Regions from separate parts of the Gymnodinialimonas hymeniacidonis genome, predicted to be linked through region 2. Evidence: riboswitches for the same ligand, from Rfam matches in the RefSeq annotation. Region 2 holds a riboswitch; the other holds the start of a gene.

Region 1 (8,523 bases), 2.9 Mb from region 2:
CTCCAAGCCCAAAGCTTCAATGAAGCCATCTAGATACTCGGCGTGCTCTGCGAATGTGTACCCAATGTCTGGTTTGTCGCTGTCGCCCATGCCGATCAGGTCAGGCGCAATCGCGCGGTATCGGGTCGTGGCGCCAGTAACATCGTCCAGAACGAACGGAATAATGTTGCGCCAAAGGTACGATGAGGTCGGGTTGCCATGCAGGAAAAGAACGACTGGTCCTTCACCTTCATCCACATAGGCCATCCTTGAACCGTTCACCTCCACGAAGTTCTTTTCGAAAGGCATTTCTGCGCTCGGAGTGAAGTCTTGTGCAGATGCAGGAAGCCCCGTTGCAATGGCCAAGGCAGCCACCGATCCTAGCAGGACTGTTCGGCGGGAAACGCGAACTCTCATATTGCTCTCCAGTCTTTGGTGAAGGGTGGGTCAGTCGACTTTGGACGTCAGGAAGGTGCGAAGGTGGTGCACCAGAGCCTCAGGCTCATCATCTTGGAGGTAATGGCGGGCGGTCTCGAACTCTGTGACACCGGCCTGCGGCAGGCGTTTTTTCCAAGCAGCCAATGCGCCGATGGGAATGAGCGGATCCTTCAAGCCCCAAAAAATATGGGCCGGGCCGTCGAACTGTTCGACATACGGACCTGTTTCTTCGAGCAGGATCTTGGCGGCCGGATGGCGCGTGTTCGTGGGGATCATGCGGGGGAACGCCATGACGCCTGCACGATCCGCCGAGCTTCTGAAAACATCCCGGTAGGCAGCTTTCACTGGCCCATTGCGCCTCGTTGCAGTGGCCATCGTCATCACTTGCCGTTCGAAAAAGCCAAGCCGCCGGACCATGAAATCACCCAAACCCTTGGACCGCATCATCAATAGGGGAGGTGGAAGCTTCAGCGCTTCGGGGTCCATACCGTCGACGGGCGGGTAGAACCCAAACGTGTTCATGACAACCAGTGCCTTGATGCGGTCGGGATGCCGAGCCGCTACGCCCAAGCCAATCGGCCCACCCCAGTCCTGCATCACAAGCGTTATGTTGGTCAGGTCCAGCTTGAGGACCAAATCCTCCAAATGGTCGATATGGGCTTTGAGCGTGTAGGCGTGCTCGTCGTCTGGCTTGTCGGAAAGCCCAAAACCGATGTGGTCTGGAACGACTACGCGCCGATCTGACGATAAGCCTTTGACCAATACACGATAGAGAAAGGACCAAGACGGGTTGCCATGAACCGCAAGAACGGTGGACCCGCCGGTGTGTGCGCCTTCGTCCAGATAGTGCATTCGCCCCATCGGAGTATCGATGAAGTGAGAGGCAAACGGATACTCGTCTTGCAGCCCTAGCTCTTTGATGCGGGGGTGCACCTGTGCCGCTGTGTCAAGCATGGAAGTCTCCGAACCACTGTCTGTCGCGTTGGTTCAGAGGTAGCATCGCAATTTCGCAACATCACGAAGTGTGTTTGCATCAAGTTGGTGCAATTTTGCAGATAGCGCATCAACTTCCTTGGATGACGGATTTCTTTCGGCGGAGGAGGTCTTCGGCAAAGCTCATGAAGGCCTGCACGCGGGCGGTCTTGCGTAAATCGTTATGCGTCAGGAGCCAGATGTCCCGGCTCTTTGTAGGAGGTCTCTTGCCGACACGCTGTAGTTCAGGGTCTGCATCCCCGAATAGGCACGGAAGTATCGCGAAACCGAGGCCTTGCCGTGCTGCCGCTTGTTGTGACGGGATCGTCGGAAAGACTCCCCAAATCGGAAGGTCGGGAAACTCAGATGATTGGACCCACTCTGGCGCGCCTTGCGTGCCATGCCCCCATCCGAGCCATCGACGATTTTTGGGGTCACGGGCCAAGTATTCGGACGTCGCATAGACGGCCTCGGTATAGGCGAAGAGCCGTTTTCCGACCAACGTTTCGGGTGGGTTATTATCCAGCCTCACTGCAAAGTCCGCTTCACGTCGCGCAACGTCTCGGATGGACAGCGAGGTATCAAATCGGAGTTCCACGGACGGGTTGTTCGCGACGAATTCCGGCAATTCCGGAATGAAAAGCGCGTTCAATAACGGCTCTGGCATCGTGACAGCCAAAGACCCCGCCAGTTCATCATCCAAACCTACAATGCTGCGTTCTGCATCAATGAGGGCTTCGTCAAAATCCTGCGCAACCGCAAACAGTCGCTCTCCGGCGGAGGTGAGCAACAGCCCATCGGGAGTGCGATTGAATAGGTTGGTCCCAATGCTGGCCTCCAACGAGTCGATCCGTCGGCCAATCGTTGTGTGGTGCACGCCGAGTGCATGCCCGGCGCCGCGGACTGTTCTATGCTGGACCACGGCCCGGAGCGTTTTGATCTCTTCCCAGTCCACTCTTGCCTCGCAAATACGCACCAACCAGATGATAATTCACTACATGATTACGCGAAAAGGCACCAGTAAGCTTCCTGTGAAGCAAGCTTTAAGGATGACCTGATGCCTCTCACAGCTCAATTTGACGCCCTCGGTGGACCCGAGAACATCAATCTTGTGGACCTGCCCGTGAAGCAACCCGGACCAGGTGAGGTTCAGGTGCGCATGCGTGCTGCAGGTCTCAACCGTGCTGAGCTTCTCTATGTAGCCGGAAACTATCTTGTTGAGCCTCCCATCCCGGCGGCCCCCTTGGGTGCGGAAGGCGCAGGTGAGATTTTGGCTGTGGGCAATGGCGTTTCGAACTTTATGGTAGGTGACAGAGTCTGCATTCTTCCAATGATGGACTGGGCGAAATACGGGACACTTGCCGAGGTTGTGAACGTCCCGGCTGAGGCATTGGAGACAATTCCTGAGGGCGTAAGCTTTGAAGACGCGGCCGCGTTCTGGATGGCATTTGCCACTGCATACGGCATGATCCTCGACAAAGGTGGTATGCCGAAAGAGGCAGATGGTAGGGTCGCGTTAATTACGGGTGCAAGCTCCAGTGTTGGGACAGCAGCGTTCCAAATCCTTACCGAAATCGGGGCGACCAGTATCGCGACGACGCGCACCCAAATGAAAGCGCCAGCATTGCAAGATGCAGGCGCGGATCATGTCGTCGTCACCGACGTTGAAGATCTTGCTGAGCGAGTTGGTACGATCACAGCTGGCAAGGGGGTCGATCTCGTTTGCGACTCTGTTATTGGAGACATGATTGCCCCCGCCGCCGAAGCATTGGTTCCTGAAGGCACAATGGTGTTGATGGGGTTTCAATCAGGCGAAATCCCTGGGCTTCCTTTCTATCCCATCCTCACGAAGGGCATTGCCATCAAAGGGTTTCACCTTGTTTGGCACTTGCTGGACAATGCCGATCGAAGGAAAGCAGCTGTGGATTTCCTGATGCCGCTCTGGGCGACAGGAAAACTGAAACCGGTGATCGATCGCATCTTTCCACTCGATGAAGTGTCTGATGCCTACGCTTACATGGCAAGCAATCGTCACCTGGGAAAAATCGTCGTCCGCATTCGATGAAAAGATCCTTCGACCTACGGTAAATCATGGTTCTGCCCGGACTTGGTGTCGTGGCGTTTGACGGGTCGGCTTCGAACACCGCTGACGAGACGCAATCAATCGGTGTGAGGCGACGGCCTATTCCAGACCTTCGAGCCGTACTCTGGATGCTGCAGGCGTGTCCCGCTTCGCCGACTTTCAAGCTCGTGACTATTCACACCAAACCAATAGGAACTACGAAAGACTGCTCAGAGCGCTGCTGTGATCCCAAAGATGAACCAACTCTATTGCACGGCAGACGGAATCAACCTACGGGTTACGGCGCAATTGGTCCCACGCCTTGTGGGTTAATAGGGAACACGGTGCGGTGCCTTGATATGTGCCAAGTCCGTGACTGCCCCCGCAACTGTAAGCGGTGAGTGTTTTGCATATGGTCACTGGGCCCGCCCCGGGAAGGCCGCAAGAACGCCCAGACCCGCGAAGTCAGGAGACCTGCCTTTTGCTTGTTTCAACCCTAACTCGGGCGGGGCGCCCGGTGGAGGAGACAGGTATGGCACCGACGGCATTCGCCGCTGACCGATCCGGTTCCCCGATGCGCCCGCATATGCGCGGAGGGCGACATGCACCGGACAACACCCAATCACCGCATCTCGGTTTGCACATCTTGCAAGCACAAAGGGGCCACGTGCGAGCCGGGATATGACCTGATCAAACGCCTGCGCGAGGCGATTGATGCGGCCGGAGACGCGATCCCCGAGGCATTCGAGATATCTGGTGTGGCCTGCATGGCGGGCTGCGACCGGCCTTGCACAATCGCCTACCATGGCACACGCAAGGCGACCTACTTGTTTGGCGACATTGATGCCGACGAGGATATCGAGGCGCTTGTTGCTTTCGCACGCCAATATTCAGTTCTGCATGATGGATGGTGCAGTTCGGTCGACCGACCGGGCAAATTGCGCCGGACCACTTTGGCCCGTGTTCCTGCGGCCATAACCATCGTTGAGCACAGCCCGGAGCCTGTGCAATGAGGGCGGCGGATTTGGTTGTCGAAAACGCCTCCTGGGCGTCGCGCGGGGCAGAAGGATTTTCACTACACGCCACCAGTTTCTCGGTCGCGGCTGGTCGGCTTTTGGGCATTGTCGGGCCAAACGGCGCTGGAAAGTCGACCCTTTTGCGGCTGCTCTATCGCTACAACATGCCCGCAACAGGTCGGATCATGGTGGGGGGCGACGACATCTGGGCGATGCCGCCGCGCAAGGCTGCTCGGAAGGTTGCTGCAGTCTTGCAGGAACAGCCCACCGATTTCGCCCTGACAGTTGGCGAGGTCGTGGCTTTGGGCCGGGTTCCCCATCGCGACGGGTTCAGCGCAGGCGGCGCAGCGGAAACTGCGATAATTGAAGCGGCATTACTGAAGCTTGATCTCGCTCACTTGGCGTTTCGCCAAATGGGCACCCTTTCTGGCGGGGAACGGCAGCGCGTGATGGTTGCCCGAGCCTTGGCTCAGCAACCGCAGGTGCTGATCCTTGATGAACCGACAAATCACCTCGATATCCGGCATCAGCTTGAAGTGCTGGATCTGATCCGAAACCTCGACCTGACAGTTGTGACCAGTCTGCACGATCTGAACCTTGCGGCTGGGCTGTGCGACGACCTGCTCATCCTCAAACAGGGCAAGGCACTAGCGTTTGGAACCCCTGCAGAGGTTCTGACCGAAGATCTTGTCACCAGCGCCTTTCACGTCGATGCAAGGGCCGATTGGCTCAACCGTTCAGACACGCGCCACTTCACCTTCCATTTGCAAACCAAAAGGACTCCCCTGCAATGAAAACGCTCACCCTATCCGCAGTCTTCAGCCTTATCGGCACAGTCGCACTGGCACAGACCATTGTGCAGTCCTGCGAGCGCGAGGTTGCATTCGAAGGCGTGCCGCAGGCAGCGGTTTCCCACGACATCAACCTCACCGAGATGATGCTGGTTCTTGGGCTGACCGACCAGATGATCGGCTATACTGGCATTTCCGGCTGGAACAAGTTGGACGAAGAAATGCGCGCAGGGGTCGAGGAATTGCCCGAACTGGCCGAGCGTTACCCGACAACGGAAGTGCTGGTAGGGGCCGAGGCGGATTTCTTCTTTGCCGGTTGGAATTACGGCATGAGGGTCGGCGGTGAAGTGACACCTGAGACGCTCGAACGATTTGGCATCAATGTCTACGAGTTGAGCGAAAGCTGTATTCACGTTGGGATGGAACAGGAGGTCACGCTTGATCTGATGTACAATGACCTGCGCAACCTTGGTGCAATCTTCGGCGTCGAAGAGCGCGCGGAGACATTGATTTCGGGCTATCAGGCGGAACTGACCGAGATCATCGCAGGCCTTAACACCGAAGGCGAAGCACCGCGTGTGTTTGTCTATGACAGCGGCGAAGATACCCCCTTCACGGCGGGCCATTTTGCAATCCCGACCGCAATGATCGAAGCGGCTGGCGGCGTGAACATCATGGATGACTTCCGCGAAAGCTGGGGCACGGTCAGCTGGGAAGCCGTGGTGGAGCGGGACCCTGAGGTCATCATTATCGTAAACTATGGTGAAGTTACCGCCGAACAGAAGATGGAGTTCCTGCGCAACAGCCCGGCCCTTTCGGGGATTAGTGCTGTTCAGAACAACCGCTTCGTCGTGCTGGAATATGTCGAAGCCACGCCTGGGCCGCGAAACATCAATGCCGTGGCCCGCTTGGCCGAAGCGTTCTGGCCGGAATGAGCGTCTCGTCCGGAGATCGGGCAATTGGGCGGAGGGGAAATCTGCCCCTCCTGATCGGCATTGGTATGGTGGCGTTGGTGTTTTCGATCAGCGCTGCCATCTCCGTCGGTGCCGTTTCGGTGCCATTCCGTACAGTTTGGGGGGTCTTGTCCGAGCAGATCGGTTTTGGCTTGGTCACGCCGGATTGGAGCCAGGGCCAAGCAGCAGTTGTATGGGAGATCCGTTTCCCGCGCGCTTTGCTGGCGGCGATTGTCGGCGCGGGTCTCGCTGTAGTTGGCGCCAGCCTACAGGCCGTTACCCGCAACCCGCTCGCCGATCCGCATTTGCTGGGGATCTCATCGGGTGGGGCATTTGGTGCCATCCTCGCCCTACTTCACACCGGCCTTTTCCTAGGCTTGTTGACGGTTCCGGTCCTGGCATTCCTTGGTGCGTTGGCAGCCACGGGGGCGGTGTTGGCGGTTTCTCGTTTTGCCGGAGCCAGCAGCGCAGACCGCTTGGTTCTGACGGGCGTCGCTGTCTCTTTCGTCATTATGGCGCTTGCCAACCTACTGATTTTTCTGGGCGATCCCCGCGCTGCCCATACGGTTGTCTTCTGGATGCTGGGTGGGCTTGGCCTCGCGCAATGGAACCATCTCATCTACCCGCTTGGCGTTTTGATCCCGTGCGTCCTTTGGCTTTGGCGCCGGGCTGCCGACCTCAATGCAATGACAATCGGTGATGAAACCGCAACGTCGCTTGGTATCTCCGTGGTCCGATTCCGCCGCATGGTGTTCATTGCAGGAGCACTGATCACCGGTGTGATGGTGGCCTTTTCAGGGATGATCGGGTTTGTCGGTTTGATGATCCCGCACATTGTGCGTGTGGTGGTCGGTGGCGACTACACCCGCGTGTTGCCGTGGTCTGCCCTTGCCGGAGCCATTTTTTTGCTCTGGGCGGACATCGTCGCGCGCACCATCATGGCCCCTGAAGACATGCCGATCGGGATTGTCACCGGGCTAATCGGAGGTGTGTTCTTCGTGGCGTTGCTGAGACGGAGAGGGTGAAGAGCGTTCGGCCCAAAGCGGTCCCTGGCTGTCCCTGCTTAGTGTCGTCGCGCTATCAACGAAGCTGACCGATGCGCTGCCATCCACTTTCCGCAAAGAAGTCTTTTTGCCTCGAAATCAAGCCATTGCAGAAGGTATGACGTTCTTTCGCCGCTAAAAAAGTGGCGTTATCGACCACTCAGAACAAATTCTGTTCCTTCGCCAGCAAAGCAGCTTGCGTCCGGTTGCTCACGCCCAGTTTGGCGAGAATGTTCTTCACGTGAAGCTTGATCGTGACTTCCGCCAGATCGAGGGCCCGCGCGATTTCCTTGTTGGACGCGCCGCGGCATAGAAACTCCAACGTCTCCATTTCTCGGGAGGACAGCCCCTTGAAACTTTCGGGCGTCTCGGGTTTCGCCTCGGCGAGATCAAAGGGAAAGTACTGCTCGCCCGCCAGAACAAACCGGATCGCATTCACCATCGATTTCGCGGTCGCGGATTTCGGAAGGAAGCCGTTGGCCCCGCGTGTCATCGCCTCGCGCGCGACATCGGGCTTGGCGACGCCGGACATCAAGACCACCTTGATATGGGGATAGCCCTTGATGACGCTTTCCATCCCCTCAAGGCCATCCATGCCCGGCATGTTGTAATCGAGGATGACCAGATCGAACGGGACGACGCCTTCCAATAGTGCGCGCGCTTCGGCCAGATCATCGGCGGTTTCTACGTGAAAATCGTCCTGCTGGCCGAGGTAGGCCGCAATCGTGTCACGCACCAGATCATGATCGTCAGCAACAAGAATGTTTGGCATGGCGCAATCTTTTCCGAAGTTGTCTCAAGTGCCTAGGGGGAAAATGTGGCTCGGGCGAGGCAGACCTATACCAAAGTATATACACCTATCCCTATCCCCGTACGATGCCGGCCTGCGCCCAATGTTAGAGATCGGGGCAACCACGTGATGCAAAAGGTATCTGACATGCTTCGCTCCTTCGTCTGTGCAGCCCTTCTGGCGATTTCGATGACATGCCCTGCGATCGCACAGGATCCGACCGCCCTTCAGATCACGCCGGAAGGTGGCGAGCAAATGTCTCTTTCGCTCGCGGATCTGGATGCGCTCGATCAGGTCACGGTCACCACCACGACGATCTGGACGGAAGGCGAAGTGACGTTCACTGGGCCATCCCTGGCAAGCGTTCTGGATGCCGCCGGTGCAGAGGGCGCGGACCTGACCCTGACGGCATTGAATGACTACGCCATTGAAATGCCCGCACCCGAAACCGGCGCGACCTATCCGATCATCGCGACGCG
Region 2 (8,523 bases):
CGACCAGCAGGGTGGCTTGGGGGGCGACGCCGGACCAGTCGGTGATGGTCTGGAAATAAGCGGGGTCGGGTTTGGCGCGTTTCATGCGGCCCGAGGCGAAGACGTGTTCGACAAGGGCGGAGAAGCCCATTTCAGTCTCAATGTAGTCCGCGCGGCTTGCGGGGTTGTTGGTGCCGATGACGTGGCGGGCCGGGTGGGTTTTCAGGTGCGATATGACCTGCGTGTCGGGGCGCGCGTCTTTGGCGTACCAATAGGTGATGAAGGTGTCGGGGGTTATGTCGGTGTCTTGGGTGGCGAGCCAGTCCGCGGCGACATCATGCAGCTCTTCCTCGCCGCGGATCACGGACCGGATGCGGCCTGATTTGAAAACGTAGTCCTGAAGGCTAGAGAGGCTGAGACCCAGATCAGCCTCCAGATCATCGGCCCAGACGAACCGCCCCTCCACGATATTGCGGTTCAGGACGCCGTCGAAATCCCAGACGATCAGCTCAGGTGCCATGGTAGGGTTCGACCTTCGTGATGTTGCCCTCCGCATCGCGATAGACCTTTTCGTCAGCGATGATCGTGACGGTCTCACCGGTCTTGGAATAGGTCACGGTATCGTCGTGGGAGCGGGTGCCGATGACGAGATAACGGCAGGGGGCTTGGGTGCGGTTCTCTAGGTGGTGGCCCACGGGTACGCCTGCCTTGAAGGTGGCCGTGTCGCCCTGGATCAGGTCGGTCTCAGCGTCGCCTTCGATCAGCGTGACGGTGCCGGAGAGGACGTGGATCATCTCATCCTCGTTGGCGTGCCAATGGGTTTTGGAGGCGGCGGAGCCGGGCCAGAGCGTTTCGATGAACGCGCCGAATTGGGTCAGGCCACCGGCATCGGAGAGAAGTTCGGCGCGGCAGCGGCCGATTTCATCTTCGCCTTCGTCGATCTTGGGATTTTCGACCTTGGGCATTAGAACTCCACGCCTTTCTGGGCCTTCACGCCGTCGCGGAAGGGATGTTTGACGAGGGTCATTTCGGTGACGAGGTCTGCGGCTTCGATCAGTTCGGGCTTTGCGTTGCGGCCTGTGAGGCAGACATGGGTCATCTGTGGTTTCTCGTGCAGGAGGAAATCGACGACCTCGTCGATATCGAGGTAATCGTAGCGGAGCGCGATGTTGATCTCGTCCAGCATAACGAAGTCGATTTCGGGGTCGAGGATCTGCTCCTGCGCGATCTTCCAGCCGTTCTGGGCGGCGGCGATGTCGCGCTCGCGGTCTTGCGTTTCCCAGGTGAAGCCCTCGCCGGAGACGAAGAAGCGGCATTCATCGGCGAAGCGTTCGCGCAGGAAGCTCTTCTCGCCCGTGTCCCAATTGCCCTTGATGAATTGCACGACGGCGGTGCCCATCCCGTGCTGGATGGAACGCATGACCATGCCAAACCCGGACGAGGATTTGCCCTTGCCGGGGCCAGTGTGGACCATGATCAGGCCCTTCTCCTCAGTCTTGGTCTCCATCATCTTGTCGCGCGCCGCCTTGATCTTTTTCATCTTCTCGTTGTGGCGGGCGTTTTCGTCTTGCGTCTCGGTCATGGGATCCTCCGTGGCGTCATGGGAAGGGGTGACATTGCCGGGGCCGATTGACAAGCGGGTCAGCGCGTGAGCAGTGTTTTCGACGATGGTGCGCCGGTTTGGCGCTGAAGAGGGAATGGGGTGAGATGCCCCGGCTGCCCCCGCAACTGTGAGTGGTTTGCGTCGTGTCAAAAGGCCACTGGGCTTGTCCCGGGAAGGCGACACGATGCGTGGGCCACAAGCCAGGAGACCTGCCATCGCAACTGGAACTTATGTGCCGGGCGGGGTGCCTCGGGCTTGGGGGAATGATGGATACCGAAAAGGCTCCGGTCGAGCTTCTGGTCTGCGTGAAGTGTTTGCGCGGAGGCGAGGCGACCGAGGATGGCGAACGGCCCGGCACGCGGTTGTACGAAGATTTGCGCGCGGCGGGGATGCCCGAGGGCGTGACGCTGACACCGGTGGAATGCCTGCAGAATTGCGATCATGGATGCTCTGCAGTGATGCGGGGCGGCGCGGCGCGTTGGACCTATGTGTACGGAAACCTTGATGAGGCGTCGCATACGGACCTGCTGCGCGACGGCATGGAATTATACCGGGACGCGAGCGATGGGGTGATCCCGTGGCGGCAGCGGCCCGAACACTTCAAACGCAACTGCATTGCGCGCATTCCGCCGGTCGCCCCGGCTGCGCCGAAACTGGGAGGCTAAAGGTATGGCTGATTTGGCGAAACTGCCGGTGACGATCGTGACGGGGTTTCTGGGGTCGGGGAAGACGACGCTGATCTCGCAGCTGATGCAGAACCCGGGCGGCAAGCGGTTGGCGATTGTGGTCAACGAGTTTGGTGATGTGGGTGTGGATGGTGAGATCCTGAAGGGGTGCGCCATTCCCGATTGCCCGGCGGAGAATATCATGGAGCTGGCGAATGGCTGCATCTGCTGCACGGTGGCCGATGATTTCATCCCGACGATTGAAGCGCTGATGCAGTTGGAGCCGCGCCCGGAGCATATCGTGATTGAAACGTCCGGGCTGGCGCTGCCGAAGCCGCTTTTGAAGGCGTTTGACTGGCCGGATATCCGTTCGAAAATCACGGTGGATGGCGTGATCGCGCTGGCCGATGCGGAAGCCGTGGCCGATGGCCGGTTCGCGCCGGACGTGGCGCGCGTGGATGCGCAGCGCTTGGCGGATGAGTCGATTGATCACGAGACGCCGTTGAGCGAAGTGTTCGAGGATCAGATTTCCTGCGCCGATATCGTTTTGCTGACCAAGCCGGATCTGGCGGGGCCGGAGGGCGTTGCTAAGGCCAAAGCGGTGATCGAGGCGGAAGCGCCGCGGGCTTTGCCTATTGTGGAAGTAGCCGAGGGGCGGGTTGATCCGCGCGTGATCCTGGGGCTGGAAGCGGCGGCAGAGGATGACATGGACGCGCGGCCTTCGCATCACGACGGGCATGACGACCATGAGCATGATGATTTCGAGAGCATCGTTGTGAACATCGCACCCGTTGCGGACCCGGCGGATTTGGTGGCGCGGATCGAGCGGCTTGCGACTGAGCAGAACATCCTGCGCGTGAAGGGCTATGCAGATGTGGCGGGCAAACCGATGCGCCTTCTGGTGCAGGCTGTGGGTGCGCGGGTGCGGCATCAGTATGACCAGCCTTGGGGCGACCGGCCTCGCGCGGGCCGTCTGGTGGTGATCGCCGAGCATGACGATGTCGACCCGGCGGCGATCCGCGCGGTGCTGGCCCCGGAAACGGTGGCCGCCGAGTGACATGGTGCGGCCGGTGGATCATGGCGAACGGCGAGGCCCTGCAAGCGGGGTCTTGCAGGAGGCGTTCCAGATCACCGGGCGCGGCTGTGTCGGCGTCTTTGCCGAACTTGAGGGGATCGTCCGTGTCGGAGATACGGCGCGGTTTCCAGATGGCGAGCTGAAGGTCACCGGCATTGAGATAATTCGCTACACCGATCCGACAAAGCGGCCCGAAGGGGAGATTGGCGTACTGCTAGAGGGGGCGGAGAAAGAGGCGCTTTTGGCCTTTAAGGGCAAACGGATTGTCTTTGAGGCGGGAGAGGACTGATGCACGTCATCTTCCGCGAAAGCCACGGGTTGGAGGAGACGGAGACCCCGCAGGATCTGGCGCAGACGCCTGCCGATCTTGTGGTTTTGTCGCTGTCAGACTCGGACCTTGGCGCCTTTGCGGAGGGCTGGCGACGGTCGGACGGGGCTTTGCCGAGCTTGCGGCTGGCGAATATCGTCGCGCTGAAACATCCTTTGTCTGTCGACACTTACGTGGAGCAGACGTTGGAGGGGTCGAAGGGCATCCTGATCCGCCTGATCGGCGGCGTGCCCTATTGGCCTTATGGCTTGCAGCAGATCGAGGCGCTTTGTCGGGCCAAGGGGATCGCGCTGGCCGTGCTGCCTGCCGATGGGCGGGAGGATAAGCGGCTCGATGACATCTCGACCTTGCCGGTCAGCACGCTGCGGCGGTTGCAGCATCTTTGTGATGCGGGCGGGGCTGTGGCCGCGCAGGCGGCGTTGCAACAGATGGCCTTGGCCTCGGGCCTTTATGCGGGGCCGGTGAAAGGTGCGAAGGGCGTGGCGCAAGTGGGCGGCTGGACGCCGGAGCACGGGGTGTGTTGCCCGGTTTTGGCGTGCGGTGAAAAGCTGGTGCTGGTGACGTTCTACCGGTCGTACCTTGTGGCCGCCGATCTGGCGCCGATTGAGGCCCTGTTTGACGCGTTACGAGCGCAAGGGTTCGCGGTCATGGGCCTGTTTGCGCCGTCGCTGAAGGCACCCGGAGCGGCGGAGTGGATGGCCCGGATGGTTGCGCATCTGGCCCCGGTGGCCGTGGTGAATGCGACGTCGTTTTCGGGGAAGGGGGCGTCTGGCACGTCGCCGCTCGATGCGGGCGAGGTGCCGGTGTTCCAGGTGGCTTTGGCAACTTCGACCGAAGAAGCCTGGGCCGAGGCCGAGCGCGGGTTGTCACCCGCCGATCTGGCGATGCATGTGGTCTTGCCCGAGGTGGACGGGCGGATCTTTGGCGGCGCGGTCAGTTTCAAGGAACCGCAGGCGCGCGACGAGGCTTTGCAATTCGCGCGGTTTGTGCACCGGGCCAATGCGGGGCGCGTTGAAGCGGTGGCAAAACGGGTGGCCGCGTGGCACAAGCTGGCCGAGTCTGAGGAGCGACGCGTGGCCTTGGTGCTGAGCACCTATCCTGGGCGGGAGTGGAACCTGGCGCATGCCGTAGGCCTGGATGCCATCGCCTCCGCCGGGGCGATTTTGGAGGATCTGGGCGAGGCAAGCGGGCTCAGCGCCGACGATCTGCGCGCGGCGCGCCTGGTCTGGCCCTTCGCCGCGTATAAGGCGGCTTTGTCACGCCTTCCCAAAGCGTTGCGCGACGATCTGGAAGCGAGCTGGGGCAGCTGCGAGGAGGATGCGGATGCATCCGAGGAGGGGCTGGCCCTGCCGATCCTGCGGCGCGGGCAGACCTGGGTGGCGTTGCAGCCTGAGCGGGGCAATCCCAAGCTGCGGGACGCAGAATATCACGACCTCGCCCGCGTGCCGCGCCATGGCTACGTGGCGTTCTACCTTTGGATGCAGGAGCACGCCGATGCGCTGATTCATATCGGCGCGCACGGGACGTTGGAATGGCTGCCGGGCAAATCAGTGGCCTTGTCTGAGGCATGCTGGCCCGAGGCGCTGACCGGCGATCTGCCGGTGATCTATCCGTTTATTGTGAACGATCCGGGCGAGGCCGCGCAGGCAAAACGGCGGATCGGGGCGATTACGCTGGGTCACATTCCGCCACCTCTGAAGCCGTCCGAGACTCCCACACGGCTGGTGCGGCTTGAGGCATTGCTGGACGAGTTTTCCAATGCGGATGGGTTGGACCCGAAGCGGCGTGACCGGTTGCAAGAAGATATCCGGGCCGAGGCGCAGGCATTGGGCGTGGAGGCCGATCTGGGTCTTGAGGCGGCGTCGTGCAGCGCCGAGGCGATCACGCGGATCGACCGGTTCGTGTGCGATGTGAAGGACAGCCAGTTCGGCGATGGGTTGCATGTGTGGGGCCGGGCGGGGCCGGAGGTTGAGGCGTTTGACAGCACCTCATCGGCTGTCGCGGAACGCTCCAGCCTCCTCGCAGCCTTGGCGGGCCAGCGGATCGATGCGGGGCCGAGCGGATCACCCTATCGCGGGCGGACCGATGTGCTGCCGACGGGGCGGAATCTGTACACCACTGACCCGCGTTCGGTGCCGTCCCGGGCAGCTTATGCACAGGGCGAGGTCTTGGCGGATGAGTTGATCCGGCGGCATTTGCAGGAGGAGGGCGATTATCCGAAAGGGTTGATCGTGGACCTGTGGGGGTCAGCTACGATGCGCACGGCGGGTGAAGAGTTCGCCATGGCGTTGGCGCTGCTGGGCGTGCGGCCGGTTTGGGACGACGGCAGCGAACGGGTGAGCGGCATCGAAGTGCTGCCGATTGCGGAGTTGGACCGGCCCCGGATCGACGTGACTTTGCGGGTGTCGGGCCTGTTCCGCGATGTGTTCCCGACGCTGTCGGCTTTGTTCCAGCAGGCCGTGCGGGCCCTGGCGGGCCGCGATGAGGCGGCGGATTGGAACCCCTATGTCGGCCGGGAGGGCGCGCGGGTCTATGGGCCGGCGCCAGGGGCGTTCGGCGTGGGGATGGGCGCGCATTTGGGCGACTACAGCGAGGATGCCAAGCGCGCGGCGGGCGAGGCTTGGCTCGCCGCATCGGCCTATGCGCTGGACGGCGACAAGATCGCGAAGGATGCGGAGGGGATTGCGGCGCGGGTCGCGGGCGCGGATGCGTTTGTGCATCTGCAGGACTTGCCTGAGACGGACATTCTGCTGGCCGAGGATTACGCGACGCATGAGGCGGGCTTTGCCGCCGCGCAGGGTGTCACGGGCGGGCAGGCGGCGCTTTATCATCTGGATGTCACCGACCCAGAGCGGCCAAGGGCGCGCGCATTGACCGAGGAAGTGGCGCGCGTCGTCCATGCCCGCGCGGCGCATCCGGGCTGGATCGCGGGGATGCAGCGGCACGGGTTTCGGGGGGCGGCGGAAATTGCGGCGACCTTGGAAAACATGGCGGTCTTCGCGCAATTGGCCCATGTTGTCCCATCACACCTGTTCGATTTGTACTATGAGGCGACGTTGGGGGACGATGCGGTTGAGGCGTTTTTGGCCGATGCCAACCCCGAAGCGCTGGCCGCGATGCGGGACCGGTTTGCAGCGCTCCATGCGGCAGGGCTTTGGGTGTCGCGGCGGAACTCGATCCGGGCGGCGCTGGAGGCGGCGGAGTGAGTGTAGACCGCAAGACCTGGGGCTGGTGCCCGAGCGTGGTGCGGCCGATGCCGCTCGATGACGGCCTGATGGTGCGCATTCGGCTTTGGATGGACACCATGACGGCGGAGCAGGCTTTGGGCCTTGCCAACCTTGCGGAACGCCATGGCGCAGGTGTGATCGAGTTGACCAATCGCGCCAACCTCCAGCTGCGTGGCTTGACCGAGGCAGAGCACGCAGCCCTTGTGCCGGAGCTTGAAGCCCTCGGCCTCACACGCATCGACCGGACGGCCAGCGGTCGGGTAAACGTCACGCTGAACCCGTTTCGGCGGTTGGACGGTCAGGATGCCGATGGGCGGGCGGCGGAATATCTGTCGCACATGACGGCCGCGCGAGACTATATCGCTTTGCCGCAGAAATTCGGTTTCGTCGTCGACACCGGACCGCAGCGCAGGTTGGCGGATGTGCCGGGTGATATTCGGATCGAGGCGCATGGCGCAGGTTTGATCGTGCGGGCCGATGGTTGCACGCACGGGATGCCGGCCACCTGCGAGAAATCCGCCGTGAACCAGGCGCTGGAATTGGCGAATTGGTTTCGAGTGAGCGGCGGCATCGGTGCGGATGGACGCGGGCGCATGGCCGACTTGACGGCGCGGGAGACACTGCCCGACGGGTTGCGCGGAACGCTTTTGCCGAATGAGCCCGCGCGCACGTCCGCGCGGGGGCCGGAATGGATCACGGCCCGAGACGGCAGGCTGTCGCCACAGGCGTTGAGGGCAGCGCTTTCGGATGCCGTGACCTGCGTGCGGGTGACGCCATTTCGCGCGCTTTACCTGCCGGAGCTTGCACCGGACGGGGCGCAGGACAATAAGGCCGAAACGGCCAGCAAGGGGGACGGCGTGGATGCCGTATGAATACGAGAAAAACGGGCAGGCGATCTATGATGAGAGCTTTGCCACGATCCGGGCGGAGGCCGATCTGGCCCGCTTTGATGCCGATAGCGAGCAGGTTGTCGTCCGCATGATTCACGCCGCTGGCATGGTGGGTTTGGAAGCCCATGTGAAGGTGTCGGACGGCATGGTGGCGGCGGCGCGGGCGGCGTTGCAGGCGGGCGCGCCGATCTTTTGCGATGCCTATATGGTCAGCGAGGGCGTGACGCGGAAGCGGTTGCCTGCGGGCAATGACGTGATCTGCACGTTGCGCGACGACCGCGTGCCGGGGATGGCGGCAGAGATGGGCACGACACGCTCGGCGGCGGCGCTGGAGCTGTGGCGCGACCGGCTTGAAGGATCGCTGGTGGCGATTGGAAACGCTCCGACGGCCCTGTTTCACCTGCTGGAGATGTTGGAAGACCCGGCCTGCCCTCGGCCCGCGGCGATCATCGGCTGCCCGGTGGGCTTTGTCGGCGCGCGCGAGAGCAAGGACGCCCTGTGGGAGGCGCTGCCGGTGCCGTCGATCATCGTGGAGGGGCGCTTGGGCGGCTCGGCCATCACGGTGGCTGCGATCAACGCAATTGCGAGCCGCGCGGAATGAGTGGCGCCATTTACGGGGTGGGCCTTGGGCCGGGTGATCCCGACCTGATGAGCGTCAAGGCGGATCGCCTGTTGCGCTCGGCCAAGCATGTGGCGTTCTTCCGCAAGGCGGGGCGCGCGGGGCGCGCGCGGAAGATCGTGGAGGGGATGCTGCGC

What was found. Region 2 has a riboswitch for cobalamin ahead of V8J81_RS03895 (DUF1636 family protein). Riboswitches for the same ligand answer to the same signal wherever they lie in the genome.
Region 1: another riboswitch for cobalamin. It lies ahead of V8J81_RS18675 (DUF1636 family protein); the one in region 2 lies ahead of V8J81_RS03895 (DUF1636 family protein).

The regions. Positions count from the first base shown of each region.
Region 1 is NZ_JBFRBH010000001.1:3,655,707-3,664,229, reverse strand. It holds gene V8J81_RS18695 (haloalkane dehalogenase) at 1-288, opposite strand, end outside; gene V8J81_RS18690 (alpha/beta fold hydrolase) at 427-1,371, opposite strand; gene V8J81_RS18685 (LysR family transcriptional regulator) at 1,481-2,344, opposite strand; gene V8J81_RS18680 (zinc-dependent alcohol dehydrogenase family protein) at 2,447-3,454, shown strand; cobalamin riboswitch at 3,745-3,947, shown strand; gene V8J81_RS18675 (DUF1636 family protein) at 4,054-4,464, shown strand; gene V8J81_RS18670 (ABC transporter ATP-binding protein) at 4,461-5,261, shown strand; gene V8J81_RS18665 (ABC transporter substrate-binding protein) at 5,258-6,193, shown strand; gene V8J81_RS18660 (FecCD family ABC transporter permease) at 6,190-7,236, shown strand; gene V8J81_RS18655 (response regulator) at 7,415-8,026, opposite strand; gene V8J81_RS18650 (putative pterin-binding protein) at 8,174-8,523, shown strand, end outside.
Region 2 is NZ_JBFRBH010000001.1:762,631-771,153, forward strand. It holds gene V8J81_RS03880 (HAD-IA family hydrolase) at 1-499, opposite strand, end outside; gene V8J81_RS03885 (cupin domain-containing protein) at 489-944, opposite strand; gene cobO (cob(I)yrinic acid a,c-diamide adenosyltransferase) at 944-1,561, opposite strand; cobalamin riboswitch at 1,631-1,813, shown strand; gene V8J81_RS03895 (DUF1636 family protein) at 1,846-2,247, shown strand; gene cobW (cobalamin biosynthesis protein CobW) at 2,252-3,304, shown strand; gene V8J81_RS03905 (hypothetical protein) at 3,306-3,611, shown strand; gene cobN (cobaltochelatase subunit CobN) at 3,611-6,856, shown strand; gene V8J81_RS03915 (ferredoxin-like domain-containing protein) at 6,853-7,749, shown strand; gene V8J81_RS03920 (precorrin-8X methylmutase) at 7,739-8,368, shown strand; gene cobI (precorrin-2 C(20)-methyltransferase) at 8,365-8,523, shown strand, end outside.